DNA from 3 places in the Microbacterium sp. A93 genome. Region 3 is predicted to be linked to each of the others. Evidence: riboswitches for the same ligand, from Rfam matches in the RefSeq annotation. Region 3 holds a riboswitch; each other region holds the start of a gene.
The links. A riboswitch is a leader RNA that binds a small molecule or an ion and turns the genes downstream of it on or off. The one in region 3 is predicted to bind thiamine pyrophosphate.
Positions count from the first base shown of each region.

Region 1: it holds a riboswitch for thiamine pyrophosphate, as region 3 does, so the genes downstream of both, ACSU1G_RS06535 (bifunctional hydroxymethylpyrimidine kinase/phosphomethylpyrimidine kinase) here and ACSU1G_RS29235 (ECF transporter S component) in region 3, are expected to answer to the same signal.
Region 2: it holds a riboswitch for thiamine pyrophosphate, as region 3 does, so the genes downstream of both, ACSU1G_RS12005 (ECF transporter S component) here and ACSU1G_RS29235 (ECF transporter S component) in region 3, are expected to answer to the same signal.

Region 1 covers NZ_JBPXMT010000002.1:482,705-492,667, forward strand. Annotated here, with positions in the region: gene ACSU1G_RS06520 (thiamine phosphate synthase) at 1-41, opposite strand, end outside; gene thiM (hydroxyethylthiazole kinase) at 38-835, opposite strand; gene ACSU1G_RS06530 (MFS transporter) at 832-2,310, opposite strand; gene ACSU1G_RS06535 (bifunctional hydroxymethylpyrimidine kinase/phosphomethylpyrimidine kinase) at 2,307-3,860, opposite strand; TPP riboswitch at 3,997-4,090, opposite strand; gene ACSU1G_RS06540 (HNH endonuclease) at 4,176-5,108, opposite strand; gene ACSU1G_RS06545 (ATP-binding protein) at 5,352-6,728, shown strand; gene ACSU1G_RS06550 (SDR family NAD(P)-dependent oxidoreductase) at 6,819-7,625, opposite strand; gene ACSU1G_RS06555 (FAD-dependent oxidoreductase) at 7,622-9,394, opposite strand; gene ACSU1G_RS06560 (MFS transporter) at 9,445-9,963, opposite strand, start outside.
Region 2 covers NZ_JBPXMT010000004.1:205,730-215,692, forward strand. Annotated here, with positions in the region: gene ACSU1G_RS11990 (ABC transporter ATP-binding protein) at 1-294, shown strand, start outside; gene ACSU1G_RS11995 (ABC transporter ATP-binding protein) at 291-2,384, shown strand; gene ACSU1G_RS12000 (D-alanyl-D-alanine carboxypeptidase) at 2,453-4,117, opposite strand; TPP riboswitch at 4,190-4,301, shown strand; gene ACSU1G_RS12005 (ECF transporter S component) at 4,292-4,930, shown strand; gene ACSU1G_RS12010 (ABC transporter ATP-binding protein) at 4,932-6,389, shown strand; gene ACSU1G_RS12015 (energy-coupling factor transporter transmembrane component T family protein) at 6,386-7,177, shown strand; gene ACSU1G_RS12020 (M23 family metallopeptidase) at 7,255-8,109, opposite strand; gene ACSU1G_RS12025 (ArsR/SmtB family transcription factor) at 8,106-8,627, opposite strand; gene ACSU1G_RS12030 (MmcQ/YjbR family DNA-binding protein) at 8,677-9,069, opposite strand; gene ACSU1G_RS12035 (hypothetical protein) at 9,083-9,963, opposite strand, start outside.
Region 3 covers NZ_JBPXMT010000014.1:157,055-167,017, reverse strand. Annotated here, with positions in the region: gene ACSU1G_RS29260 (Na+/H+ antiporter subunit D) at 1-880, shown strand, start outside; gene ACSU1G_RS29255 (Na+/H+ antiporter subunit E) at 877-1,536, shown strand; gene ACSU1G_RS29250 (monovalent cation/H+ antiporter complex subunit F) at 1,533-1,820, shown strand; gene mnhG (monovalent cation/H(+) antiporter subunit G) at 1,813-2,259, shown strand; gene ACSU1G_RS29240 (DUF4235 domain-containing protein) at 2,268-2,549, opposite strand; TPP riboswitch at 2,692-2,797, shown strand; gene ACSU1G_RS29235 (ECF transporter S component) at 2,889-3,530, shown strand; gene ACSU1G_RS29230 (ABC transporter ATP-binding protein) at 3,534-5,192, shown strand; gene ACSU1G_RS29225 (energy-coupling factor transporter transmembrane component T family protein) at 5,198-6,007, shown strand; gene ACSU1G_RS29220 (aminotransferase class IV) at 6,093-7,292, opposite strand; gene ACSU1G_RS29215 (MMPL family transporter) at 7,349-9,963, opposite strand, start outside.

The sequences.
Region 1 (9,963 bases), on a different contig from region 3:
CGCAGGTCCAGGGGATCCCGCCGCGACAAAGCACCGTTCACTGCCCCACCCCGTTCTCCACGACCAGTCCTACGGCATCCAGCGCGTCCAGGAGCTCCACCCGGAAGCTCCCCGGCCCGGCGGCCCGCTCTGCGGCGAGCTCCCCGGCCAGGTCCAGCCACGTGGTCGCGGCCAGCGCCGCACGGAACGGGTCCACCTCCACGGCGCAGCACGCCGCGGTCAGCGCCCCGAGCAGGCACCCCGTGCCGGTGACCCGGGTCAAGAGCGAGGTGCCGCGCGTGAGCAAAGCCTGCCGGCCGGCGTCGAGCACCAGGTCCGTTGCACCGGAGACGGCGACGGCGCCCCCGGTCCTGCGCACCACCTCCCGGGCCGCGTCCTCGGCGGCCTCCGGGGCCGCCACCGAGTCCGCCCCGCGCCCGCCCGCGCCGGCTCCCACGAGCGCGAGCACTTCCGAGGCATTGCCCCGCACCACCTCTGGCTGCGAATCCAGCAGCCGCCGGGCCAGCGGGGTGCGCACGGGGGCCAGCCCGATCGCGGTGGGGTCCAGCACCCAGGGGCGGCCGTCCCGCACGGCCGCGGCGACGGTGGCGGGGATGCCGTCCATCGCGTCGGTGCTCAGGGTGCCGAGGTTGACCGCGAGCGCGTCGGCCACGGTGGTCACCACGGGTGCCTCGGCCAGGGTCTCGGTCATCATGGGGCGGGCGCCGGCGGCCAGCAGCCCGTCGGCCACGATCCCCATGGACACGGTGGCGGTGAGGCAGTGCACCAACGGCGCACGCTCGCGCACCGCACGGATCACTGGCGCGACGGCGGCCAGGTCCGGGTCGCGGATCAACGGGACACCCCCGTCGGAACAGTCCCCGCGGCCACCGCATCCAGGTCGTCCACCAGGTCCTTCGGGGCGAGCCGGGGTCCGAGCGCGGCGCCGAGGGCGAGCAGCAGTCCCCCGAGGCCGACGAGCACCATGACCGAGCCGTGGCGGCCCAGCAGCGGTTCGATCAAGGGCAGGTAGAACGGGTAGAGCGCCGGCACCACCAGGGACAGGCTGTAGCCCATGCCGTAGCCGGTGGAGCGGATCCGGGTGGGGAAGCGCTCGGAGAGGTAGGCGGAGACCGGCCCGTAGGCGGAGACGGTGATGACCTGCAGCACCGCGGCGAACACGGCGGCCAGCAGGAAGGTGGAGGTGGTGACGGCGAGCCACCACACCACCGGCCCGGCCAGGGCGGCCACCAGACCCCACAGTATGAAGAGTCGTCGCCGGCCGGTGAACGTGGAGAGGTGACCGGCCACGGCCATCACGACCGCCTGGGCCACCGAGGCCAGCCCGATGACCACGGGCACGGCCGCCGGGTCCAGCGCGGAGTCCGTGGTCAGGCGTTCGGTCAGCAGCAGCACCGTGCTGTAGGTCAGCAGCCAGAGCCCGGTCATGAGCAGGAAGACCTGCCAGAAGGCTTTCGCCCAGCGCCCGGCGAGCAGGGATCCCAGGCCCGACGCCGGCCGCTCGCCTGCCGCTGCCGGCTCGCCGGAGGTGCTGGTCGCGTTGGGGGCGGCGGAGGAGTTGGCTGCGGCGTCCCGGGAGCGGTGGAACACGGGGGCGTCGGCCACCTGGCGGCGGTAGTAGACGAACATGCCGAGGGAGAGGGCGGCACCGAGCACGAACAGCAGCCGCCAGCCCCAGGCGGCGTAGTGCTCCGGGCCGATCAGGGCGAGCAGCCCGGCCACCGAGAACGCGATGGTGGCCTGCGCCCAGGGTGCCATCGAGAGGATCAGCCCGCTCATGAGGCCGCGGCGTTTCCCGGTGGACCATTCCATGGCCAGCGGGATGGCCGCGGAGTACTCCCCGGCCACGAAGATCCCGCCGAGGAACCGCAGCGCCAAGATCAGAGCCACGGTCCCGGCGCCGAGCAGCTCGTGCGTGGGCATGGCGGCGATGGCCAGCGCGCACACGGCGGTCCCGGCGATCGCGATGCGGGTGGTGCGGGTGCGCCCGAGCCGGTCGGAGATCCGGCCGAAGACGATCCCGCCGACGGGGCGGCCAAAGAGCATCGCCACGATGATGAGCGCCCCGATCGATGACGTGGCGGTGGCCGACGGGCCGGCGAGCACGAGCATGGCCGGGGCCAGGGCGGTCACCGGCAGGAAGACGTGGATATTGTCGATCCAGTTGCCCACCACCCCGGCGCGCAGGGCGGCCCTCCCCTCGGGCGGCATGGCCGCGACGCCGGCCGGTGCCGCGGGGAGCGTCGGTGCGTTTCTGGGTGTGAGGCCGGGTGCCTGCGCGGGTGTGTGTCCGGGGGCGGCCGCCGTCATCGGGCGGCTCCGGCCAGCTCATGCTGAGTGGCGGGGACAGAGGGGGCTGCGGGGGTGGAGGGTGCAGCGAGAGTGGAGGGGCCAGTGGCTTCCGGTTCGAGCCGCAGGGCCTGCTCGAAGAACTCGAGCTCATGCCGGCAGGCGGTCAGGTAGGCGCGGGCCGCGGCGGCGCGCACGGCCGGGGAGGCGCCGGCGAGTTCGTGCTCCACCTGGTCCAGGGCACCCTGCACGGCAGTGACGAAGCCGAGGTCCCGGTAGGTGTCCAGCCACAGGGCGTAGGGGTGGTCCTCGGGCACCTCCGGCAGCCCGGCGCCGACCTGGGCGTAGAGCCAGAAGCAGGGCAGCACGGCGGCGGCCCCCACGGCACGGTCCTCGCCGAGGGCGGTGGCGAGCAGGAAGTCCGTGTAGGCGCTGGTGACGGGGCTCGCGGTGGTGCGGGCGGCCTCGGGGCGGGTGGCCATCCAGGTGCGGTGCAGGTCGGCTTCCTCGGTGATGGCGCCGGTGGAGGCCTCGGACCAGAACTGCTGGGACGCGGTGCTGGAGGATCGTGCGGCGAGGGCGGCCAGGGAACGGGCGTAGCGGTTCAGGTAGAGCGCGTCCTGGGCCAGGTAGAACGTGAAGTCGGCCTCGGACAGGCTGCCGTCGACCAGCGCCTGCACGAAGTCCGAGGCCCCGATGGCCGCGGTGGTCTCCGCTCCGGCCTCCCAGAGGGCGGCGGTCCAGGGGCCGGCCGGCGGCACGGCGGCAGCCAGGGTAGAAACCCCAGGGGCACCCAGGTCCCGCGGTGTCTCGAGAGCCCAGGGGACGGCGTCGTGCCTCAACCAGGGGTTTGCCGCGCCGGCGGCCTGCAGCCGTCGGGACCGGTGGCCGTGGTCCACGGGGCCGTGGCCGGAGCCGACCTGCAGGGCGGCGCCGTGGAGGATGGCCTCGTGCAGCCAGCCGGTGGCCCAGGTCAGGGCGGCGTGCGGGGTGTCCCCCCGGCCGAGGCGGGTGGCCAGGGCGGCCGAGAGGGAGCAACCGGTGCCGTGGGTGCTGGTGGTGTCCACGCGGGTGGAGGGCACCGGGTGGCGGGTGCCGTCCGGGCTGACCCAGGTGTTGGTGACCCGGGTGCCGTCCAGGTGCCCGGTCTTCACGACGACGGCCACGCCCGACTGCGCGGACCACGCCGCGGCCTGGTCGAGGGCCTCGGTCTCGGTGGTCGCACGGGGCTGGCCCGTGAGGACGGCGAGCTCGTCGATATTGGGGGTGACCAGGGTGGCGCGGCGGCAGAAGGCGACCATGGCCTGCTCGGCTTCAGGCTGCAGGAGGCGGTCCCCGCTGGTGGCGATCATGACCGGGTCGACCACGAGGAACGTGGGTTGGACGTCGCCCAGCCAGGCGGTGACCGTGGCGATGATCTCCGCGGTGCCGAGCATGCCGGTCTTGACGGCGTCGAGGGTGACGTCGTCGCTGACGGCGCGCAGCTGGGCTGCGAGGAAATCAGTGGGCGGGACGTGGAGATCCCGCACGCCATGGGTGTTCTGAGCGACCAGGGCGGTCACCACGCTCATGCCGTAGCCGCCGGCGGCGGTGATCGACTTGAGGTCTGCGGCGGCCCCCGCCCCCCGGTCGGATCGGTCCCGGCGATGGAGAGCACGCGGGGCACTGCGGGCAGGGCGGAGCTGGGCGGGAATTGGGTATGGCAAGAAGAAGTCACGCGGACATCCCTTCGCTAGTTCGAACTAGATCAGGTTCCACGGGTTTGATCTCAGCACCGGACGGTGCACCCCGTGTCCACGAGCCAGTATAAGCAGACCAGGAACTGTTGGCGGTCTGCACCCAGTTCCCTATTGCAGACGCAGAGCAACTGCGGCTGCAATAGGGAACTATGCGACGTCGCTTACAGTCGCACTCCTGAAACGATCAAAGGCGCTCTCGAGAAGGTCAGGTCGAGGGCGTTCTGTGTAACGCTTCGGAAGTGCCATGAGCTTCTTGCCGTGGAGTTCCTGAAGTCCATAGCGGAGCATCGGTCCATCGACCTCGTCGAGCAGATCCTTCCGAATCTGCACAACATGATCGGGACGAATTCCTAGGAAGTAGCTATCGAAGGCTGCGTGATGAATTTTGCACAGCGCCATGCCGTTGACCACAGAGGCAATTCCCAGCTCTTCACGGTCAGGCACGATGTGGGCCGCGTCCAGGAGCTGAGGATGAGCGAGACTACAGACGGCACAGCGGTTCTCGTACGCGGTCAAGACCGTTGATCTGAAAACTGGCTGGTGAAGTCTCACCTTTGTCTCTCGCCGGAGGTAGCGTCGCAGAGACTCTTCCATGACAGATCCGGCCATCATTTCCGGAAGCATGTCAATTTCTTCTACCGGAGCCATGGCGAAGCGCTTGTGTTCGATCTCTTCACGGACAATGTACACAGGCGCGATCACCTGGAATCGCGCCGGCTTCATGGCAACGCCCACGAACCAAATGAGAGGAAGCCGCAACTCCATGGCCCGGCGGAGTCCGAGGTTCTCCGGTTGGTTCGGGTCATCTCCACGCCATGCATACCGGATGAGCCCGTCCGCACCAATGTCGTCCTCGTAGGGTCGCTTCTGTCCCGGTGATCTGTAAACAGTTTGGAACGATAACGCGGCCTCGAATCCGCGTGGCTTGCGAATTCCTTGCTGCGTAGACTGGAGCGCGAAAGGGGCTCCTTGAAATGCGAAGTCCAAGATGTCATCGCGCGTAAGAGGTTCCAAGCCGTCACTTGTTCGCTCTTTGAGCCACTCGATAGCGGATCCGCGAAGTCCCACTGGCTCCGCCATAGCGCGGCCTCCTACATAGAGCCATCACGCAAACACGTGTGCATTTGCATCGTCAATATTCAGAGTACGGGAAAGCTACTAGAAACTCGGCGATCTGGGAACGTGCGAATCCTGTAGCTCGTCCGTAGCACGTACTTGGCGTCCAAGTGATCGATCGCCAGTTTTTCTCACGCAGTTCAATCGCCTCGACGAACGCCGGTGTGCCTCGTCAACATAAACGCCAGTCGCTGGAAAGATGTGCTCATGCCGATCGAGACCATCGAAGTTGACGACGACCAAGTTGCACGCATTCTCACGGTGCGCGAAGGACACTTCCAAGACATGAAGGCCAGGGAAGTAGCGCCTGGAAAATTAACAAAAACCCTCAGCGGCTTCGCAAACGGAGACGGCGGTGAACTTTACGTCGGCATCGACGAGAAGGATGGCCAGTTCACTTGGAACGGCTTCGTCGATGAAGAAGCAGCGAACGGTCACCTCCAGATTTTTGAAGAGCTCTTTCCTCTCGGAGAGGGCTTCAGGTACGAATTCCTGGCTAACGAACGAAATGCTGGGCTAGTTCTTCACGTGATCGTACTGCGTTCCGCATCGATCCGAAAGGCCAGTGATGGCGTTGTCTACCTCAGGCGAAGCGCGCAGTCTTTGCCGCTGAGATCCGAAGATCAAATTCGCAGATTGGAGCGAGACAAGGGAATTACGACTTTTGAAGGTGAGACCGTCAACTCCCCACTAGATACCATTACGAATTCGGAAATCAGCCTTACTTTTATGCTAGATGCATTCCCATTAAACGAGCCCGAACGGTGGATGCGGATGCAACGCGTGATCGTTTCAGACAAGCCAACCGTGGCAGGGCTACTACTTTACTCGGACTTACCTCAAGCCGATCTCCCCAAGAGGTCGTCAGTAAAGCTGTACCGGTACAAGACAGCCGACGCCGAAGGGCGCCGAGAAACGCTTGACGGGCAACCATTCACAATTGAAGGCCCACTTTACAACCAAATTAAGGATGCGCTGTATTTGACCACGAAGCTTGTCGAATCTGTTGGAAAACTCGGAGACACGGGGATCACTCCGATCTCTTACCCACCAGAAACACTTCATGAGATCATAACCAACGCCCTCATACATCGAGATTATGGCCTGGCTGACGACGTTCACATTCGCGTGTTCGATAATCGAATCGAAATCGAAAGTCCTGGTCGACTAGCCGGACACGTTTCGCCTCAGAATATTCTGGACGAACGATTTGCCCGAAACGGAAATATTGTTCGACTCATAAACAAGTTTCCTGACGCACCAAACAAAGACGTTGGAGAAGGCCTAAATACTGCTTTTGACGCCATGAAGAAACTTCAGTTAAAGAACCCTGAGATCACTGAATTAGATCATTCGGTCCTAGTGAACATCAAGCATGAGAAGCTGGCGTCACCAGAGCAAATGATTATGGAGTATCTGGAAACACACGCCGAGATAACCAATCGTATCGTTCGTGAACTCTCAGGGATTGGGTCTGAGAATAAGGTCAAGAATATATTCAATCGATTGATGAGAAGTGGCCAGATTGAGAGAGTTCCGGAGAAGAAGGGGAATCTTTCAGCGTACCGGCGTGTACAGGGCTGATCGGTCGTAGGCTTCTCTGCTGCAAGTGGTTACCTGTGCGGCCTGATTATCTCTTTTCTACGTCCAACCCAGGTTGGAAGAGTCGACAACCTACTGCGCCACGTACCCGCCATCCACGGACCACACGGCACCCGTCACGAACGATGCGGCGTCTGAGGCCAGGAAGCAGATGACCTCGGCGACCTCTTCGGGGGTGCCGAGACGGCCGATCGGCTGTCGGACGGTCATCTGAGACCGCACCGACTCGTCCAGGCCGGCGGTCAGCGGGGTCTCCACGTAGCCGGGAGCCACCGCGTTGACGCGGATCCCCGTCGGCGCGTAGCCCAGTCCGGCGGAGCGGACCAGGTTGGCCACCCCTGCTTTGGCTGCCGAATACGGTGCAGAGCCGGCCTGACCGACCAGCCCCAAGAGCGAGGAGAGCGCGACCACCGCCCCGCTCCGCCGGCCAGCATCAGCAGCCGCCATGTGCCGCAGCGCGTGCTTCATGGACAGCGCCACCCCGGTCAGGTCGATGTCCAGCACGGTGCGCCAGTGATCCAGGTCCAGCTCGTGCAGCGGGCCCTTCCGCTCGGCGATCCCGGCGTTGGCCACCAGCACGTCCACGTTCCCAGACCCACCGGCATCACCACCGAGCCCCGCAGCAGCATCCATCAACCCCGCCACGGAGTCCTCGTCGGTCACATCGCAGCGCACGAACAGCGCACGCCCACCCGCAGCCTCGATCTCCGCCACCACGTCAGCGGCCCGCTCATCCACGTCTCCGATCACCACGGTGGCGCCGCGGGCGGCCAGCATCCGGGCGGTCGCCGCCCCGATCCCGCCGGCCGCACCGGTGATGACAGCGGTGCGGCCGGCGAACGGCATCGGGTCGACGCCCAGAGAACCGCTCAGGCTCACGCACCGACCTCCATGGCCCGCTTGAGCGCCTCGGGCTGACCGGACTCTGCGGCCAGCTCGGCGATGTCCCGACCCATGCGATAGCCGAACACCAGGGCCGGGCCGATGTGCGAGCCGTAACCCGGGTACCCGCCACCGAACACGGAGACCGCCGCGGCACCCACGGAATACAGCCCCGGGATCCGGGAACCGTCCTCACGGATCACCGCGTGCCGCTCATCGACGTCGATCCCGGCGAAGGACCCCAAGTCCCCCATCTGCACCTTCGCGGCGTAGAACGGGCCCTGGTCGATCGTGGCCAGGTTCGGATTCGGCTTATGGTCCATGTCCCCGCGGAAGTGGTTGTAGGCGGTGGAGCCGCGGCCGAACTCCGTGTCCTCCCCGGCCACAGCGTCCCGGTTGAACCGCTCCAGGGTGGCCTCCAGTCCGGCGGCGTCCACCCCGATCTTCCCGGCCAGCTCGGCCACGGTCTCCCCCTTGACCAGGTAGTCCGCGGCGTAGAACAGCTGACGGGGAATGGGTGTGGGCTTGGCGAAGCCGATCCCATACTTGTCCATCAGCTTCTCATCACCGATGATCCACGCGTAGACCGACTCCTCATCCTTCATGTGGTCCAGCATCTGCCGGCCGAAGTCGTGGTAGCTCAGGGCCTCATTGCCGAAGCGCTTGCCGTGCTTGTCCACCGTGATCATGCCGGGCAGCCCGATCTGGCGCAGGTGCGGGAAGAGCCGCTGCTTGCGGGTGACCAGGTCCTTGAACACCGTCACCGGCGCCCAGGACCCCGGGGAGGAGACGTCGGCGTTGATCCGCCCGCCGGCGGCCATCGCCATCCGGGCCGAGGACCCGTCATGACCCTGGGTGGGCGTGAAGTGCTCCCCGCCGTTCGCATCGTGCGGGAAGTACTGCTTCCGCAGCTCCGCGTCCCCGGAGAACCCGCCGCCGGCCAGCACCACGCCCAGCCGGGCCTGCACGGTGCCGGCCCGCGGACCGGACAGGACCGCACCGGTGACGGCGCCGTCGTCGTTCTTCACCAGTTCCTGAACGGGAGTGCTCGTCCACACCCGCACCCCGGCATCCAGCGCGGAGGCCACCATGCGGGTCATCAGCGCCGAGCCGTTGGTGCGCTTGAGCGGCTGGCCGAACAGGGCGGTGTCCACCCAGGTGCGCAGCAGCTTGGACGCGGTGTAGGTGAAGGCCTTCACGGACTGATTGGCCTTGAGGATGGTCGCCATGTCCGGGCCCACCTGGGGCATGTACCCGAACACCGTGTAGGAGCTCAAGTAGGGCTGCAGCTCCTTGCGGCGGGACCCGAGCATCCGGATGTCAGCGTCGGACGGCAGGATCGCACGCCCGCCCAACCGAGCCCCGGGCAGGTCCATCTGGTAGTCGGGGGCCTTCTCCGGGTAGGAGAACACCACGGAGGTGTTGTCCTCGAAGAAGTCGATGGCTTCGGGGACGGTGTCCAGGAACCCGGCCACACCCTCCTCGTTGTAGTACTCGCCGGACAGCGCCTGCAGGTACTCCTCCGCCTCGGCCCGGGTATCCCCCGTGGCCGCGGCCCCCTTCGGATTGCCCGGCACCCAGGACCAGCCCGCGGACAGGGCCGTGGTGCCGCCGAAGTGCGGAGACTTCTCCGTCACGATCACGCTCAGCCCGTCATGGGCCGCCCGCAGGGCGGTGGCCATCCCGGCGGCGCCGGAGCCGACCACCAGCACGTCGCAGTGGTGGACGGTTTCGGTGCGGTCTGCGGCGGGGGTGTTCTCAGTCATGTGTTCTCCAGAGGTCGGGGAAGTCTTCGAGGCAGAGGGCGTCGTCATCGTCAGATCCGGCCAGTGCCGCGCAGGTAGGGCTCGCCGAGCTCGGCGATGGGGGTGTGGGCGGTCTCCCGGGCGGTGAAGCAGGCCACCGCGGCGATGAGGGCCACCACGCAGCCGAAGATCGCCACCGGGACCCAGCCGAAGGCGCCGGCACCGAGCAGCAGGCCGCCGATCATCGGGCCGAAGCCGGCCACCATCAGGCCCAGCTGGTTGCCCATGGCCATGCCGGTGTAGCGGACGGGGGCCGCGAACAGCTCTCCGAAGAAGGAGGTCCACACGCCGTTGAAGCCGGAGTACAGCACGGTCATGAACAGCACGGAGGCCGCGAACACCAGCCAGATGTTGCCGGTGCCCAGGGCCAGGAAGTACAGGAAGATCGCCACCGAGCAGCCGATCATGGCCGTCAGCATCAGCGGCTTGCGGCCGATCCGGTCCGAGAGCTTCCCGGCGAACGGCATGACGGTCATGGACAGGCCGATGGCCACCGCATTGACGGTGAGGATGTCCGTGCGCTCGAAGCC
Region 2 (9,963 bases), on a different contig from region 3:
CGACTCGCGATCGCCAGGGCGATCGTGCATCGGCCGCAGATCCTCATCTTCGATGACTCCTTCTCGGCGCTTGACCTGACAACAGATGCCAGGTTGAGACAGGCGCTGTGGCGCGAGTTGCCCGAGGTGACGAAGATCGTCGTCGCACAGCGTGTGTCGACGATCACTGATGCTGATCGGATCGTCGTTCTGGAAGGCGGCACGATGATCGGTGCCGGAACCCACGAGGAGCTTCTCGCTTCGAATGAGACCTACCGAGAGATCGTCGAATCGCAGCTGGGGGTGGACGCATGAGTACGCCGGAACAACTCACCGCAGAAGAGCAGTACGAGGCAGAGCTCGCCGATGCGGCGCGCCTGGAGGCGGGTGGCTGGGATGCCCCTGCCCCGGGGAAGGCCGACAACTTCGGCAAGAGCTTCGCCCGGATGATCGGGCTGCTCAAGCCCTCCGCCCTCGCGTTCGTCTTCGTCTCGATCCTCGGCGCGATCGGCGTCCTGCTCACGGTGGCTGCGCCGAAGGTTCTCGGCGAGGCGACCAACATCATCTACGAGGGCTTCATCTCGAAGACGCTCGGCGACAACGGTGTTCCCGCCGGAACGTCGCAGGAGCAGGTCATCGAGATACTGCGGTCGCAGGGTCAAAATGACTTCGCGAACATGGTCGCTGCCTTCACCGACTTCCAGGTCGGCGCAGGCATCGACTTCGAACGGCTGCGGGGGATCATCATCGCGGTGCTGGCGATCTACGTCGGCGCGGCGCTGCTGACCTGGATCCAGGGCTACGTCATCAACGTGATCATGGTGCGCACCATGTGGCGACTGCGTGAATCCGTCGAGGCGAAGATCAACCGTCTGCCCCTGTCGTACTTCGACAAGGTGCAGCGCGGTGAGCTGATCTCCCGTGTCACGAACGACATCGACAACATCACGACCGCGATGCAGCAGTCCCTCTCGGGCGCCGTGACATCGGTGCTCACCGTCATCGGCGTGCTCGTGATGATGTTCACGATCTCGTGGCAGTTGGCGCTCGTGGCGCTCGTCGCACTTCCCCTGATGGGCGTCATCTTCGGAGTCATCGGGCCGCGCTCGCAGAAGGCGTTCGGTATGCAGTGGCGCAAGGTCGGTCGACTCAACGCCAGGGTCGAGGAAGCATTCTCCGGCCACGCACTGGTCAAGGTCTTCGGTCGCGAGAAGGACGCCCTCGACCAGTTCCAGGCTGAGAATGAAGAACTGTTCCAGGCAAGCTTCAAGGCGCAGTTCCTGTCGGGCGTCATCATGCCGGCCATGACATTCGTCGGCAGCCTGACCTACGTCGGCATCGCCGTTCTCGGCGGACTGATGGTCGCGAGCGGTCAGCTCCGACTCGGTGACGTGCAGGCGTTCATCCAGTACTCGCAGCAGTTCACACAGCCGCTGTCGGAGCTGGGTGGCATGGCGGCCGTCGTGCAGTCCGGCACGGCGTCGGCCGAGCGGGTGTTCGATTTCCTCGATGCCGAAGAGCAGGAGCCGGATGCGGAAGACGCACCCGCCCTGCGCAAGGGCGACGGCGCAGATGGAGGCGGCGTGATCGAGTTCGAGAACGTGTCCTTCTCCTACACGCCAGAGCGTCCGCTGATCACGGATCTGTCGTTCCGGGTCGAGCCGGGACAGACCGTCGCGATCGTAGGGCCGACCGGCGCGGGTAAGACCACGCTGGTAAACCTCATCATGCGCTTCTACGAGCTCGACTCGGGCCGCATCCTGCTTGACGGCCAGGACATCGCCGCGGTCACGCGCGACGATCTGCGTTCGCGCACCGGCATGGTGCTGCAGGATCCGTGGCTGTTCGCCGGATCCATCCTGGAGAACATCCGATACGGTCGCGCCTCTGCGAGCGATGAGGAAGTGCTCGCTGCGGCCAGGGCAACCTACGTCGACCGCTTCGTGCATGCGTTGCCGGATGGGTACGAGACGGTGCTGGAAGAAGATGCAGCCAACGTCTCTGCCGGTGAGCGCCAGCTCATCACGATCGCACGTGCGTTCGTGGCACAGCCGTCGATCCTCATTCTTGATGAGGCGACGAGCGCCGTCGACACCCGCACCGAGCTGCTGGTGCAGCACGCCATGGCGGCGCTGCGACAGGGGCGTACCTCCTTCGTGATCGCGCACCGCCTGTCGACGATCCGCGACGCCGATCTCATCCTCGTGATGGAACACGGCGACATCGTCGAGAAGGGCTCGCACGAGCAGCTCATCACGGCACAGGGTGCGTACTGGCGGCTGTACCAGTCGCAGTTCGAGCAGGCCGCGACCGACATCGACGCGGAGGAAACCCTCACCGGTTCCATCCCGGTCATCGTCACCGGTGAGGCCGGGGTCGAGGCTGAGGCCGAGGCGCAGGTCTGAATCTCTGAGGTCTGAGATGAACGACTGTGGCCGGCTGCAAGTGCAGCCGGCCACAGTCGTTTCATTTGTCAGCCGGCTTCAGTGAGCCCGAGAATCTCCAGCGGATGCATCAGGCGCCACAACGGGCTCGGTCCTTCGAGCTCATCGGCGAGTGAGACGCTGGAGTCCGTGGCATTCACGGGGCCAGTGACCGTGAGCGTACCGATCGCGTCACCGTCGGCGCGCTGGTCGCTCAGGTCGAAGTCCACTTCCGCGCTCGCAGATACACCGTTCCACAGCACGACGTTCGCGTCACCGTCGGTGACCACGTCCACGCTCGTGCCCCACGGGGTACTGACAGTGCCGACAACGGTGCCTTCTGCCACAGCCGGAGCAGTTGCCGCCAATGCAGCCTCCACGCCGGCGAACAGTGAGCGCGTCACTTCGAGCCGTTGGTCGTTGTCGTCCTGGTTCAACACCGACGCATACAGGTGCACCGTCGTATCGCCGATCGTGATGTCCTTCGCGGTGAGCAGGCTCCAGCCCACGAGGGTTCCGGTCTTGATGCCGACGACACCCGGGTCTGCGAGCATGCCGTTGGTGTTTTCGACCAGGCCGGCGCCGGGGATCTCGACACTTGCGGTGCCGACGATCTCGGCGAACACGGGGTTCTGCATCGCACGCTCTGCGAGCCGCAGCAGTGCCTCCGGCGTGGCGATATTGTCCTCATCAAAGCCGGAGGGGGTCACCACTGTGATCCCGGAAAGGCCGCGGTCGGCGAGCCATCTCTCTGCGGCTTCGGCAAACTGTCGGTCGGAGCCCCAGAGCTCGCGGGCCAGTCGATCGACATAGTTGTTGGCGGAGCCGAGTAGCGTGCCCTGCAGCATCTGATACTCCGTCAGCACACCGTCGACCGGAACATCCAGCGCCGACTGATTCGCGCGGCGGTAGTTCCAATAGTCGAGTGTGTCGCCGTAGGTGAACGCGAACTCCGGGCCCGATTCGCCGAGCTGTAGCGGCATCTCATCCAGCACCATCAGGCTGGTCACGACCTTCGTGAGGCTCGCTATCGAGGCCGAATCAAGAGTGGATGCCGCAGAGGAGACCCCGGCGACACTCACACCGGCGCTGCCGCCGGCGGGCCAGCTGAACGTAGCAGCTTCGGAGGCCACGGTCTGGAATTCAACGGCCTGCACCGTCGGAGGCACTTCGTTCAGTGGCCACAGCAGCATCGTCGCGGAATAGGCGATGGCGAGAACAGCGACGGTGCCTAGCGGTGCCATCCAGGTACGCAAGACGCCGGAGCGCAGAGAAGCATTCGCGAGCAGGTCGGGCCCCGTCTCGCGCATCGTTACCGCATCGAGATCTGCCGGGCGGGTGCCTTCGCTGACATCGTCGACGTCGAGCCAGGTGAGGGCGGTGACTGGGTGCGTGGCACCCGCCCACTCTGCGTCCGGGGCCGTCTCGTCCACCGCGCGCTCGAGCACGTTCAGATCAGCGTCGGCGTCGAAGTCGAAGACTGTGGCGGCAGCGGAGGGCGCATCCGGTGTCTCCGCGGCATCCGGTGTCGGTTCTGGCGTGTCTGAGGCGGTCTCTGCCGTGTCTAACAGTGCCTCCAGGGCATCTGGCACCGTCTCCGGGGAGTCGCTGGGCGGCAGGGCTGGGGGGCTCGCGGCATCGACCGCTCCCGTACGCGCGCGAAGGGCACGCCGGCTGAGCGTGCCAGTATCGGGCGTCGCATCGTCAGGGGTCACCCGCCTACGCTATCGAATCCCGCTCCTCGTGTGCGCAGGGGCACCGGCATCCTGACAGTTGGGTAAGATCGTCAGCACAACCACGGGAGTCCGATGAGTCGGGCTGAGAGGAAGCGAACCACGCTTCGACCGTCGAACCTGATCTGGGTCATGCCAGCGCAGGGAGGAGTTCAAATGAACACGTCTACACGCACGCCCACTGCCGCCCGCACCGGGCTCATGCGTCCAGAGATCTGGCGTTGGCGCATCGTCGACATCGTCGTTGCCAGCGTTCTCGGAGTCGCCTGCGGCTTCCTGTTCCTGGCATGGAATGTGGGTTATCTCGGGCCGAAGGCGCTGCTCGAGCCGCTCCTGCCCGGTGTGCAGGGGCTTCTTGACGGTCCGTGGCTCATCGCCGGCGTTCTCGGCGGCCTCGTCATTCGCAAGGCGGGAGCCGCGATCTACACCGAGGTGATCGCTGCAGTGGTCTCCGCGCTTGCGGGAGCCCAATGGGGCGGTTTCCTCACGATCGAGGCAGGACTCGTGCAGGGCCTTGGCGCCGAGATCATCTTCCTGCTCTTCGCCTACCGCTTCTGGTCACTGCCGGTGGCTCTCCTGGCCGGCGCGGGCGCCGCACTTGCCGGCGGTGTCAACAACCTGATCCTTTGGTACGCAGGCTCGGGGGCGACCTTCACCATCGTCTACCTCATCAGCACGGTCATCTCAGGGGCCGTCCTTGCCGGCGCGCTCGGCTGGGTGCTCGCGCGCGGTCTCGCGGCCACCGGAGCCCTTGATCGGTTCGGCTCCGGCCGCGAGGTGCGGAACCGGGTCTGACATGCCAGCCGGTAACGTCCGGCCCGCAACGGTCGAGGCACGCGGGTGGGGATGGCGTCACGCGAGCAGGCTCGCGTGGGCGCTGCACGACGTCACGTTCCGCATCGAACCTGGCGAGCGGGTGCTCCTCCTCGGGGCATCCGGCGCCGGAAAGTCGACGCTGCTGCACGGGCTGGCCGGGGTGCTCGGCGGCGACGAAGAGGGCGAGAGCGCCGGCGAGTTGTTGGTTGATTCGGCTCCGGCCGCCGCAACTCGCGGCCGCTCCGGGCTCGTGCTCCAGGATCCAGACTCGCAGGTCATCCTCGCGCGGGTAGGAGACGACGTCGCGTTCGGCTGCGAGAACATCGGCATACCGCGGGAGGAGATCTGGCCGCGGGTGCGTGCAGCCCTCGACGCCGTCGGCCTTGACGTGCCGCTCGACCGGCCCACCAAGGTGCTGTCCGGAGGGCAGAAGCAGCGCCTCGCGCTCGCAGGCATCCTTGCGATGCAGCCGGGCCTGGTGCTGCTCGACGAGCCGACGGCCAACCTCGATCCGGACGGTGTCATTGAGGTGCGCGACGCCGTGCAACGCATGCTGACAGCGCATCCCGCCACGCTGATCGTCGTCGAGCATCGCCTGGATGTGTGGCTGCCGCTGATCACGCGGGTGATCGTCGTCGGTGAGGGGGGAGTGATCGCGGATGGGGCGCCGGACCAGGTGCTCGGGACCGCCGGTGCGGAACTCGCCGCCGCAGGCGTGTGGGTGCCGGGTCATCCGCCGGCCTTGCCGCAACCGCCACGTGCTGAGCCGGGAGCGATCCTGCTCGCCGCGCACGACCTCTCCGTTGCTCGGGTGAAGGGTGTGACTGTGGCATCCGATGTCGACCTGGTGGTGCGTGCCGGTCAGGCGCTGGCGATCACCGGGCCGAACGGCGCGGGAAAATCCACCTTGGGACTCGCTCTTGCCGGTCTCCTTCCTCCGGCGGGGGGTCACGTGGAAGCATCCGGTGCGTTCGCCGATGGTGCGGGTTCCGCGCCCATCCGCTGGACGTCGAGGCAGTTGCTGACGCGCATCGGGATGGTATTCCAGGAGCCGGAGCATCAGCTGCTGGCGAAGACCGTACGAGACGAGCTCGCGGTCGGTCCGCGCGCGCTCGGGTTGAGTGCGGATGAGATCGCTGCGCGCACACACGAACTGCTCACGAGGCTGCGGCTGGCGCATCTCGCGCTGGCGAATCCGTACACGCTGTCCGGCGGAGAGAAGCGTCGTCTGACCGTTGCGGCTGCGCTCGCGACCAGACCACGGATGCTCGTGCTCGACGAACCCACGTTCGGCCAGGATGCGCGCACGTGGGCCGAACTCATGGCGATGCTGGCCGTGCTGCGCGATGAGGGTGCGGCGATCGTCACGATCACGCATGACCTCGACGTGGTGCGCGCGCTGCGCGCGGAACGCTTCGAGCTGAGTGGCATCCGATGACGTTGCTCGAGAATCGTGCACGTACCGGCGTCGTCGCGCAGATCAATCCGGTGGCGAAGCTGGGCGTCAGCGCGCTGATCGCGATCCCGCTGATTCTCACCCTCGACGTCGTCTCCGCTGCGGTCGCCCTGGTGCTCGAGTGCGTGCTGTTCTTCTTCGCCGGTATTGGTTGGCGGGAGTTCTGGGTGCGCACCTGGCCGGTCTGGCTGGCAGCTCCGCTGACCGGCGTCACGATCGCTCTGTATGGCGAGACGAGCGGGGAGATCTACCTGGAGTGGTTCGTCGTGCGCGTCAGCGAGGGGTCGCTGGCGCTGGCTTTGGCGACGATGTTCCGTGTTCTCGCGATCGCTCTGCCTTCGGTGGTTCTCTTCCTCACGGTCGATCCGACGGACCTCGCCGACGGACTGGCGCAGATCCTGCGGCTGCCTGCCCGGTTCGTGCTTGGAGCGCTCGCTGGCCTGCGCATGGTGGGGTTGTTCCTCGACGACTGGCGTGCGCTGGAGCTGGCCCGCCGGGCGCGCGGCGTCGCCGACCGTGGTCGTATCAAGCGCTTCCTCGGGATGGTGTTCGCGCTGCTGGTGCTTTCGATCCGTCGGGGTGCGAAGCTGGCGACGGCGATGGAGGCGCGCGGCTTCGGCGCGCCGGGGCAGCGCACCTGGGCGCGCGAGTCCACCTTCGGTGCGAGGGAATGGATGCTGCTGCTGATCGGCGCCCTGATCTCCGCGATAGCGGTGACAGCCGCGGTCATAACCGGCTCCTGGAACTTCATCCTCGGCCCGAGTTCTTAACCCCTTCCTCCCCCTTGCGAGTGGTCAGTTGTGGCTCATTTTCCACGCGAAATAGAGCCACGACTACCCACTCGCAATCAGGCGCGGGTCGTCAGGTGCTCGTTGTTTTGGGGCAGCGTGTCGGCTAGCTCTGGGGCATCCCCGATGGTGATTCCGGCGAAGGTCATCGGGACTCCGATGGCCGTCCAGAGGGAGGCGCGGTCCATGAGTTGAGCATGCACGTGTGGCTCAGTGCTGTTGCCTGAGTTCCCGCAGAGACCGATCTGTTCGCCCGCTCGGACCGTCTCGCCGACTCGAACCGTGACTGACCCGCGCTGCAAGTGTGCGACGGTCGCGTGCACGCCATCCGCGCCGCGGATCGTGACGTGGTTGCCGACGATGAACCCCGGGCCTCCCGACTCACGGATTGCACCTTCGAACAACAGATAGATCACGGCGAGCAAATTGGACCGCGCTCGGTGATCGCGCCGCCAGTCGGATGCGCGCACCACCACTCCATCGCACATGGCGAACACCGGCGCTCCGAACGCGGGATACTCCGACGGTGCACGCATCGCTGAGCCGCCGCCGAAGGGCGGACGGACCTTATCGACCGGCTCGTTGACGAGATCGATCGCGTACGTCTGGCCGTATGCACGGACTCCGTGGCTCGGGACCTTCGAAGCGGGGCTGTTCATCGCAAGCCACCGTCCGCGCACCGGAGAGGAGACTTTCACTGTTTCCCGCTTGGGAAGAAAAACAGGCGCGGTGAATGCGAGCACGATACAAATTGCCAGCACGCAAAGTGCGATCGGCGACAGGATGCCACGCGCCTGCCGCGCGGTCTCGCCCAGGGTGAGGAACGTGGACAGGGCGACTGCGATCAAAGTTGCGGTCGATGCGTAGTAACCAGGGATGCGGAGGCGATAGACGGCAATGAGCGCCCGCCTCATCGCTCGGCTCCGAGCATGCACGCCAGCAGGGGGACGATCCGTGCCGCTGGAACCGCGTAGTTGCCGCGCCCGCTCTGACGTACCCATCCGGCGCTGAGTAGTTGTCGCAGGTGGTGGTGTAGCTGACCGGTCGTTCCGAGTGTCTCGATCGCCGCGAGATCGGCAGTTGCGTGCACCCCGGAAAGGATGTGTCGCAGCAGTTCCACCCGAACCGGATGCCCCAATGCTGCGAACACTGATGCCTGCTCTGTCCAGTCCGTCTCCAGCATCCCCGCGGTTCCGACGCTCTGCTGCCATGACACCGGAGCCCCCGTGGGCAGAGTCAGCGATCCCACCAGCATCACAGCGCCATCGACGGTAGAGGGGGTATCCGCGAGGCGTGACTGCAATCCAGCCAGCGCCCAGAACGCGTCCGCATCGACAGGTGATCCTTCTGTCTGCTCCTGCACGTCGAGGGCATCGACCCGTTCCGTCAGGACACGCACGGCGTCGCGCAGTGCTGCCAGTTCATCATTCATGCATCAATAGTACGTTAATACGTATTAGCAAACAATGAGTTGGTGGTCGCTACAGCCCGTCGAGCTCGCGCACCAGTCGTTTCGGAGCGGTCACCCGATACGAAGCATCGACGAGTTCGGCGATCTCCTGCCAATCCGTCGATTCGTCGAGGTCGATTCCGAGCCATCCGGACGGGCCGAGATATGCGGGCACCCAGAATCGTCTGTCTTGTCGCAGCGCGGGATCGTCGCCGGGATCGGGTCGCACCATGATTGCTGCGTCGTGGGCGATCCACTCATCGTTTATGCGTTGGGAGCCTCCGAAGTAGCAGAACACCTTCTGCGTGAAGAAGGCCGGGCGACCATGGCTGACCTTCTCGTCGGCCTCAGGCAACGCGAGCGCAATGGTGCGCACCCGCGCCAGCAGTGGATCGTCTTCCGTGAACATGAGGGGATGAGACATCAGCTGACCTCCGTCAGTCGCGTTGACCTGCGACGCCGAGGAATCGGATGAAGACCGAGATCCATCCGAAGATGAGCGCGAAGACGACGATCTCGAACGCGGTCAGCCCGAAGAATCCGACGACGAAGAGCAGCGTGGACACCAGCACTGCGGCAAGGAAGACCCAAGATGCGATGAAGTATGCGCGTGGCATCCCGCGGAGTATCCGGTGTCCGCTTGCGAGCATCCCGATATACATGACGGCCATACCGCCCGCGCAGAGGTTGTGGATCAGCAGGCTCACGTTTACTGGGACGAGGCCGACCCCAGCGAGCATGATGCCCAAGATGATGAACATCCTCGCGATGATCTTGGGACCGTCTTCGCGCGCGAGGATCCGCCGTTCAAGGAGGGCGTTCATATCATTTGTGAGATAAACGGCGAAGGCGGTGACAAGGAGGCCGCCGATGGCCAGGGTGCCGTTGAACACCAGACTCGACACACTCCAGAAGGTGCCGAGGTGGCTGAAATGCGTTTCCCACCAGAGGGGATCCGGGGTCGTGAGCATCGCCGCGAAAGTGCCGATGCTGACAAAAGCCATCAGCAGTGAAGACATCCGCCGCGTCGTCATGCGCGACACCGACAGATAGGTGAGGTATGCGCTGAGCCCGAGGCTCACCGCCATCAAAACGACCGTCCAGAACAGCTCGACCTTCAACCCGATGAACCCGAGGCTGAGGATGAGGAAGGCCGCAAGCGCCGCCAACACGGCAAGCACGAGGTGTACAAGCACCACTGCGATCGTGTTGACGGTGAAGGTCGCGGCAGACAGCGAGTGTCGCCATTCCTGCCCAGGCATTCCTCGCACGCGCCAGTATCCGATGCCGCCGGCGATCGCCGCGACCACTCCCGCCG
Region 3 (9,963 bases):
GCAGAACGACATCAAGCGCGTGCTGTCCTTCACGCTCGTCTCCCACATCGGTTACATGGTCTTCGGCGTCGCGATGTCCAGCATCCTGGGTCTGGGGGCCACGGTGTTCTACGTGGTCCACCACATCACCGTGCAGACCGGGCTGTTCCTGGTGACGGGCCTGATCGAGCAGCGGGCCGGGTCTGCCAACATCGACCGGTTGGGCGGGCTCGCCCGCATCTCGCCGGTGGTCGCCGTCCTGTTCTTCGTCCCGGCCATGAACCTCGGCGGCATCCCGCCGTTCTCCGGGTTCCTGGCCAAGATCGGCCTCCTGCAGGCCGGCGTGGCCATGGGCGAACCCCTGGCCTGGGCGCTGGTGGCCGGATCCGTGGTGACCTCGCTGCTGACCCTGCTCGTCATGGCCCGGGTGTGGACGCGGTCCTTCTGGCGCCGCGTGGAGGATGTGGAGCACCCGCCCGCCAAGCTGATGCTGGCCCTCGAGGACTCCGAGGCGCGGCGTCACGGCAGGCCCCACGTGCCCACCTTCCCCAAGGGTCCGGCCCGGGGCATGGTGTACCCGACCGCGGGGCTGGTGGCGCTCGGGCTGGCGTTCACCGTGTTTGCCGGGCCGCTGTACGCCTTCTCGGACCGGGCCGCCACGGACATGCTGGCCCGCACCCCCTACATCGAGGCCGTACTCGGCGCGGAGGAAGCCGAGCAGGCCGAACAGGACGTGGGGAGTCTCCTGGAGCGGGGCATCATCTCCCCGGGGCAGGAGAACTCCGGCCCGGGGGACCTCGACTCCATCCGGGGGGACTCCGAGGGACACCACACCGGATCGCGGCCCCCTGAAGGAGCCGACGCCCCGGACGCCGTCACCACCGGTGGGGGGCGGCCATGAGTACGGAACCAAGCGGCCAGACCGGCCGGGACAGCTCGGACAGCCCACGCTCCTTCTGGAGCCAGTGGCCCATCCTGATCGGCCTGAGCCTCACTTGGGGTGCCCTGTGGCAGGACTTCTCGCCGGGCGTGCTGCTGGCGGGCGCACTGTTCTCCACGTTGATCCTGTGGTTCTACCGCCTGCCGCGGGTGAACTTCGCGGACCGCTTCAATCCCTGGTATGCCCTGGTGTTCACGGGCCGGTTCTTGTGGCATGTGGTGACCGCCTCGATCTCGGTGGCCCGGGACGCCATCGTGAAGGGCCCCCGGATCGTGAACTCCGTGGTGGCCGTGCCGTTGCGCAGCCATGACGACCTGATCGTCACCCTGACGGGCCACGCGCTCGCGTTGGTGCCCGGTTCCCTCGTGATCGACGTGGACCGGCCCAGCTCCACCCTGTTCCTTCACTGTCTGAACGTGGAGAACGCCGAAGCGGTCGAGGCCTTCCGTGACGAGGCACTGCGGACCGAGGCAGCCATTGTCCGGGCCATCGGCACCAAGGCGGACCTGGAGCTGATCCGCCGGGACGAGGCGTCCCGCACCTCAGGTGCCGGAAGGACCCTGGGAGCCCGTGCAGGCCAAGCCACCCGTCCAGACCGGGGGAGGGAGCGCTCATGACCCTGTTGGAATGGGCGGGAATCGTCTGCGTCGCCCTGCTGGGGGCAGGGGCCCTGGCCGCGATCTACCGGATCGTGCGCGGGCCCTCGATCCTGGACCGGGCCATCGCCACCGACGTGTTGCTGATCGTCATCTCCTCCGCGCTGTGCGTGGACATGGCCGTGCACCACCACACGGACCACCTCGTCTTCGTGGTGGTGGCCTCGGTGATCGGGTTTGTGGGCTCGGTGACGCTGTCTCGGTTCGTGACCGACGCGAAGAAGGAGCCGAGCGAACATGCTTGAGACCGGTACCACCCTGGAGGTGATCATGGACGGAATCGCCGCCGTGCTGCTGGTGCTCGGCGCCCTGATGTCCACCGTGGCCGGGATCGGCCTGTTCCGCTTCCCGGACCAGCTCTCCCGGATGCACGCGGGCACCAAGCCGCAGGTGCTGGGCCTGCTGCTGGTGCTCATGGCGATGGCGTTCGCCGGGCGGGCCTGGGTCTGGGTCCCGGTGCTGCTGCTGGCCTGGGTGCTGCAGATGCTCACGGCCCCGGTCTCGGCGCACCTGGTGGGCCGAGCCGGCTACCGCACCAAGCACCTCCAGCCGGAGTACCTCTACGTGGACGAGTTGGCCCACGTGGTCGCCAGCCATGACGACGCCGGCCGGCCGGCCGCCTCGGTGCCGGACCAGCGGACCGTGCCCCAGGAGGACCCGAACGACGACCACGGGCGGGACTGAGGCCGGCCTCAGACCTCGCCGTGTCCGGCCCTGGACGCCGAGCGGGCCTGCAGACGCTTGACGGCCGAGTTGGCGCCGCGCTTGGAGGTCACCCGGATGATGGCCGAGATGCCGGCCGAGATCACTGCGAAGGAGATGGCGCTGAGAAGGTGCTCCTCGGTGTCGTCGAGGTCCTTCGGGGCGTCGTTGCCGGTGACCGCCTTCCAGCCGAACTCCACGAGTTTGGCGCCGACGATTCCTCCGCCGATGGTGATGCCGGTAGCGATGAGCTTTTCCATGAGGTTGTTCACGTCGGTTCCTCCAGTACTCCAGGACGATGTCGGTGGTCGGTGTCAGCCTAACGGCTCGGGGCCCACCGCCGCGCCCGTATTTGTGGCCCCGCACTTACACCCACGCACCCCAGCATCCGGGTGGACTATGATGGCCGGACACTGTGAACGACAGGGGAGCACCGCACCGGTGCTGAGAGTGCGCGGACGCGCAGACCCTCGAACCTGCTCCGGCTAACACCGGCGAAGGAAGTCGAGTTCTCTGATGAAACGTCAGAACACCGTCCACCGAGACCCGGCTACCGGGTCCTGGCGGAGTGCCGTTTCATCCCCCTCCTTGGATCCTTGAGGAGGACAACCATGGTCCCTGTACAGACCGAATCAACCGCATCAGACGTCAAGAACTCCCACCAGCCGCGCCGCTCCTGGCGGGTGGTGGACATCGTGGTGGCAGCCGTCATCGCGGTGGCCTGCGGCGTCATCTTCTGGGCCTGGAACCTGGCCTATGCCGGGCTGAGCCCCGCCTTCGCGGCCTTCCCGCCCTCCTCCGCCCTCCTGGCGGGGATGTGGCTTTTCCCGGCCGTCTTGGGCGGACTCATCATCCGCCGCCCCGGCGCCGCGCTGTTCACGGAGCTCGTGGCCGCCACGGTCTCGGGGCTGCTCGGCTCCCAGTTCGGACTCACCGTGCTGGCCTCGGGGCTGATCCAGGGCCTGGGCGCGGAGCTGGTGCTGCTGCTGTTCCTGTACCGCCGCTTCACGCTGCCCGTGGCCCTGTTGGCCGGGCTGGTGACCGGGATCTTCGGTGGTATCAACGACGCCTTCATCTTCAACTGGTTCCCGGACTACACGCTGGAGTGGAAGTACCTCTACGTGGTCTTCGTGGCGGTGTCCGGCGTGGTGATCGCCGGGCTGCTGTCCTGGCTGGCCACCCGCGGGCTCGCCGCCACCGGGGCACTGTCCGCCCTGCCGTCCCGCCGGGCGCACCAGGAGCCGGTGGTCTGATCCGTGCCTGGAGCCCTCCTGGAGGCCGCGGGCTGGGGCTGGCGTCACGCCGGCCGGTCCGGGGCCGCCGTCGCCGGTCTCGACCTGACGGTTCCCGCCGGGCAGAAGGTGCTGCTGGCCGGCCCTTCCGGGGCCGGCAAGTCCACCCTGCTGTACGCCCTGGCCGGGGTGCTGGATCCGGCCGACGAGTCGGAGGAGACCGGCCGGCTGCTGGTGGATGGGGTCCCCTCTCGGGAGCTGCGCGGCCACGCCGGCCTGGTGCAGCAGGATCCGGAGACGCAGGTCATCCTGTCCCGGGTGGGCGATGACGCCGCCTTCGGCGCCGAGAACCTGCAGGTCCCGCGGGAACAGATCTGGGCCCGGGTCCAGGACGCGCTGGCCGCGGTGGGGCTCGGTGAAGAGCAGGGGATCGCGCTGTGGCGGGACACCTCCAAGCTGTCCGGCGGGCAGAAGCAGCGGCTGGCCCTGGCCGGGCTCCTGGCCATGCGGCCGCCCGTGATCCTGCTCGATGAGCCCACGGCCAACCTGGACCCGGCCGGCGTCCTGGAGGTCCGCGACGCCGTGCTCGCCGTGGTCGAACGCACCGGCGCCACCCTGGTGGTGGTGGAGCACCGGCTCGCGGTCTGGGCCGAGCACGTGGACCGCCTGCTCGTGCTCGAACCGGGTGGCGGCATCAGCCATGACGGCACCCCGGCCGAGCTGCTGTCCGCGGGACCCGGCTCGGTGCGGGATGAGCTGGTCGCCGCCGGCCTCTGGGTCCCCGGCCACGTTCCCACCCCCGCCCCGAGCAGCTGGAGGTCGATGGATGACCCGACACGCCGGGAAACGCCCGATTCCAGGTCACCCATCGACCTCCCGCTGCCAGGCGGGCGGGAGGCATGGCAGGAGGGCACGACGCCGGCTGGTCCCGGTGCGCTGCCGGCGCACCGACTGCTGAGCGCGAGAGGCCTGGCCGTCTCCCGGGAACCGGTGCGGCCCGGGTGGCGCCGCCGCTTCGGGCCCGCGCCCGAGCCGGTCCAGCAGGAGCTGGACCTGACGCTGGAAGCCGGTGAGGCCGTCGTCGTGACCGGGGCCAACGGCTCCGGCAAGTCCACCCTGCTGCTGACCCTGGCCGGGCTGATCCCCGCACACGCCGGCACGCTCACCGCCGGGCCGGAGCTGAAGGGCGAGCGGGGGGAGCAGTTGCCCGAGGATCCGTACCGGTGGAAGGCCGCCGATCTGGTGAGCCGGATCGGCACCGTGTTCCAGGAACCCGAGCACCAGTTCGTGGCCACCACGGTGCGGGACGAGCTGCTGTTCGGTCCGCGCCACGCCCGCGATCCCCGGACCGGGCGGCGACTCTTCTCGGACGAGGAGGCCGCGAACCGGGCGGAGGCCCTGCTGAGTGCACTGCGGCTCACCGCGCTGGCCGAGGTCAACCCGTTCACGCTCTCGGGTGGGGAGAAGCGGCGGCTGTCCGTGGCCACTGTGTTGGCCGCCGGGCCCCAGGTGGTGTTCCTCGACGAGCCGACCTTCGGCCAGGACGCCGCCACGTGGGCCGTGCTCGTGGGCCTGTTGCGCGGGATCGTGGACGAGGGCCGCTCGGTCATCGCCGTGACGCACGACAGGGACTTCGCCGCCGCGCTTGGGGCCCGCACGCTCACCCTGGAGGCCGCGGCGTGACCGGGCTGCGCGTGCCCAGCGTGACGGTGGCGCCGTCCCGGCCGGTCGCGGTGTCCGCGTTCGACCGGGCCAACCCGCTGGCCAAGCTCGTGGCGCTGCTGCCGGTGACCGCGGTGCTCGTGGCCACCATGGACTGGGTCTCCTCGGGAATCGTGCTGGCCGCCGCCCTCGCCCTGCTGCCGGCGTCCGGGATCCGTGTGGGCGAGTTCCTCCGCCGCGCCTGGGTGCTACTGGCCGCGGCCCTGGTCTCGGCGTGGGGCACCGCGCTGGTGGGGGAGGACTCCGGTGCCGTGCTGCTGGCGGCCGGGCCCGTGACCCTCTCGGAGGGTTCGGTGCTCGCCGGGCTGGCCACGGGCCTGCGTATCCTTGCCGTGGCCCTGCCCGGGGTGATGGTCTTCATCACCACCGATCCCACCGACCTGGCGGACGCCCTGTCCCAGAAGTTGCGACTCTCCGCCCGGTTCGTGCTCGGCTCCCTGGCCGCCTTCCGCCTGCTGGGCGTGCTGACGGAGGAATGGCGGACTCTGGGCCAGGCCCGCCGGGCGCGCGGCGTCGGGGCCGGCGGCAACCCGTTCGGGCGGCTCGGCTCCTGGCTGGGACAGGTGTTCGGCCTCATGGTGCAGGCCATCCGCCGCGCCACGAAACTCGCGGTCACCATGGAGGCCCGCGGTTTCGGCGCCGGGGAGCGCACCTGGGCCCGGGACTCGAGCTTCGCCCGGATCGACGTCTGGGTGATGCTGGGCGGCTTCGCGCTCGCCGCACTGGCGCTGGGACTGGCGCTGGCGAGCGGCACCTTCAACCTGGTGTGGACCTGAGCCCAGAACGCGTCTGGGCCTCACCCCCGAACATCAGTTGCGGGATCTGGTGGGGGTGTGGGCCGCCACACCCCCACCGAAGCCATCAACTGATGGGGGCCGGGCCCGCCCCGTTCGGCCCGTGGTCACCCGGGGCGATGTCCTCGGCCAGGAAGGCACTGAGCTGCTCGGTCAGCTCTGCGTCCTGGGGCAGCTCCTCGCCGTCCAGATGCGTCACGGGTGCCACCAGGCGCACGGAGGACACCAGCCACACGGCATCGGCGTCGAACAGGTCCGACGGCTCCAGCGGACCGTAGCCCAGCGCCCACCCGGCCTGCGCGGCGGCGGCGAAGATGGTGCCCTGGGAGGTGCCGGCCAGGATGCCGGAGCTGCGCAGCGGCGTGGAGAGCTCCACGCCTTGGGTCCCGTCCGCCTGCGGGACGCGACGGGCCATCAGCACGGTCGAGGTGGGCCCCTCCAGCACCTTGCCGTCCGAGGAGGTGAAGATCACGTCATCGGCCCCCTGGGAGGCGGCGAAGCGCAGGGCGGCCATGTTCACGGCGTAGCTCAGCGACTTGGTGCCCATCAGCAGCCACGGGGCCCGCTCGGCAGCCCCGGAGTCGAAGCCCCGGTCCAGCAGCAGGACCTTCAGCCCCCGTTCCCGCGCCGAGGACATCCCCGCGGAGACGGGGGAGACCAGTACCCAGTAGGTCCCGGTGAGCTGCGCCGGTGCCGGCCGGCCCGGTTCCGGGGCCTCGGCCAGTTCTCCGTCGGAGCCTACGTCGGCCGCGCCCCGCACGTAGTGCCCGCCCCCGGGCGCCCCCTCGGGGCCGCGGGTGGCGACCAGCTTGACCACGGCATCCGCGCCCGGCATGCCCTGCGCGAACGATTCCAGCCCTGCTGCCGCCGCGCGACGCCACGCGTCTGCCGGGGGGAGGGGGATCTCCAGGGCCGCGGCGGAGGAGGCCAGGCGCTCCAGATGTGAATCCTCCTTGCGGACCCGGTACGCCGCGCCGGAGCGGGAGCCGGAGCCGGAGGCCACCGCCGTCATCGTCTCGAACACCCCGTCGCCCCGGGTCGCCCCCTGGTCGGTCACGAGCAGCGCCGGCAGACGTGGATCGGCGACCCGCAGGCCCACACCGGGACCTGGACCGGGACCTGGACCTGAACCGGCGCCGGAACCGGCACCCGCAGCGGTACGGGCCGGGCCGGCGTCGGGCTCCAGGAAGACGACGACGGACCCCCCGGGGCCCGGGACGAAGGAACCGGAGGAGGGGGAGGAGGGTGAGACAGGCGTGGCGGACATGGTCCCAGACTACGCAGGACGGCGGGGCGTGCCGAAGGGTGCGCCCCGCCGTGCCCTCACACCTCGGCAGGCTCGCGGGCGGCGGCCAGCTCGGGATCCGAGTAGCCGTGGCTGCGCTCCAGGGAGGAACCCTCCACGTCCACGTTCGGCAGGATCCGGTCCAGCCACTTCGGCAGCCACCAGGCGCCGTCGCCGAACAGGTGCATCAGGGACGGCACCAGCAGCAGGCGCACGATGAACGCGTCCACCAGCACGCCGAACGCCAGGCCGAAGCCGATCGGCTGGATCATGGCGGACTCCGAGAACACGAAGCCGCCGAACACGCTGATCATGATGATGGCCGCGGCGATCACCACGGACCGGCCGGCGTGCAGGCCCTGCTGGACGGCCGTCTTGGCCGGTGAGCCGTGGGCGTAGGCCTCGCGCATACCGGAGGAGACGAACAGCTGGTAGTCCATCGCCAGCCCGAACAGCACACCCACCAGGATCGTCGGCAGGAACGCCAGGATCGGCGCCGGGTTGTGGACCTGGAAGATCGGCGCCAGCCAGCCCCACTGGTAGATGGCCACCACGCCGCCCATCGAGGCGAACGCGGAGAGGATGAAGCCGCCGGTGGCCACGAGCGGCACCAGCAGCGAGCGGAACACCACGATCATGATGATCAGGGACAGCCCGACGACGACGCCCAGGTACAGCGGCAGGGCGGCGGCGAGCTTCTCGGCCACGTCCACGAACCCGCTGGTGCTGCCGGCCACCGCGAGGTCCGAGGACTCTGAGGTCGGTTCGGTGTCCCGCAAGGTGTGCACCAGTTCCTCGGTGGAGACCGCGTTCGGGCCCTCGGCGGGGATCACCTGGAACATGGCCATGCCCTGGTCCCCGGAGACGGCGGCCGGGACCGCGGAGACCACGTGGTCCATCTCCGCCAGCTGCTGGGCCACGGCGATCTGCTCGCCCGTGACCTCGGAGTCGTTGAGCCCCTCGGGCAGGTCGGCCGTCACCACCAGCGGCCCGTTGCGGCCCTCGCCGAAGGACTCGCCGATGGCCTGGTACGCCTGGTAGCTGGCGGACTCCACGGGTTCGGAGGCGCCGTCCGGCAGTCCGAGACGCATGGAGAAGAAGGGGATGGCGATGACGGCCAGCACGGCGATGGAGACCGCGGAGGTGAGCACCGCCCGCAGGTTGGACATCGGCTTCGGCACCTGGCGGGCCGCCGGGATCGCGGCCTTCACTTCCTGGGGGGAGGCGGCGTGCTTGCCGGTGCTGTCCGTTCTGGTGGTCGCCGCCACCAGGGCGTCGGCGGCGGCGCGCTCCTTCTTCGAGAGCACCCGGTACCCGGCCAGGCCCAACAGGGCCGGCAGCATGGTGATGGCGATCAGCACGGCCAGGGCCACGCAGACGGCGCCCACGGTGCCCATCAGGCCCAGGAACGGGATGCCGGTGACGTTCAGGGCGGCCAGGGCGATGACCACCGTCAGCCCGGCGAACACCACGGCGTTGCCGGAGGTGCCCGTGGCCAGCCCGATGGACTCGTGCAGGGCCACGCCGTCCTTCAGCTGGCGGCGGTGGCGGTTGATGATGAACAGGGCGTAGTCGATGCCCACGGCCAGGCCGAGCATGAGCCCGAGCACGGGGGTCACGGAGAGCATGTCGATGACGCCGGAGAAGGCCAGGGCACCGGCGGCCCCGATGCCCACACCGATCAGCGCGGTGAGGATCGGCAGGCCGGCGGCCACGAAGGTGCCGAGCATGATGAACAGCACGATCGCGGCGATCGCGAGGCCGATGACCTCAGCGGGGCCGACGACCGAGGGGATGGCCTGGGACAGGTCGTTGGCGGGCAGGACCTCGACGCCGTCGATCTCCGCCTCCGTCAGGGTCGAGACGACCTCGTCCTTCACGGCCTGGTCGATCTCCATCATGGGGGCCGTGAACGTGATGGAGCCGATGGCGGTGGTGCCGTCCCCGGACACGGTGGAGTAGGTCTCGGTCAGGGCCAGCAGCTGTTCGCCCTGGGTCAGCTCGGTCTCGCCGTCCTGCAGCTCGGCGGCGGAGGAGTCCAGGGTGGCCTGGTTGGCCTCGATCTCCGCCTCGCCCTCGTCGAGCTGGGTCTGGCCGGCCTCGAGCTGCTGACGCTGGGCGTCCAGTCCGGCCTGCTGCTGCTGCAGCTGGGCCATCATCGCGGCCGGTGAGCCGGCCGCCTCCGCCTGGGCGCGGGCCTCGTCCAACTGGGCCTGGCCGGCGTCGAGCTGTTCGGCGCCGGAGTCCAGCTCGGCCTGGGCGTCCGCGGCCTGGGCGCGGGCCTCGTCCAGCTGGGCTTGACCGTCCTGAAGCTGCTGACGGCCATCCTCCAGCTCGGCCCTGCCGTCCTCGAGGTCCCGCTGGCCGGAGGCCTTCTGCTCCTCGGTGGCGAAGGGGTCGAGGATGGAGTCGACCCCGTCGATGCCCTCCACCGTGGTCAGCAGCTCGGAGATCTGCCCCTGCTGGTCTGCGGTCAGCTCGGTGCCGCCGTCCGTGCGGAACACCACGGTGCCGGCGCCGTTGGCCGCCTCCGGGAACTCCTCCTGCAGCCGGTCGGTGACCTGGCTGGTGGGGGTTCCGGGGATGGTGATCGAGTTGGTCAGTGTCCCGCCGAAGGCCAGGAACCCGCCGACGGACAGGGCCAGCACCACCA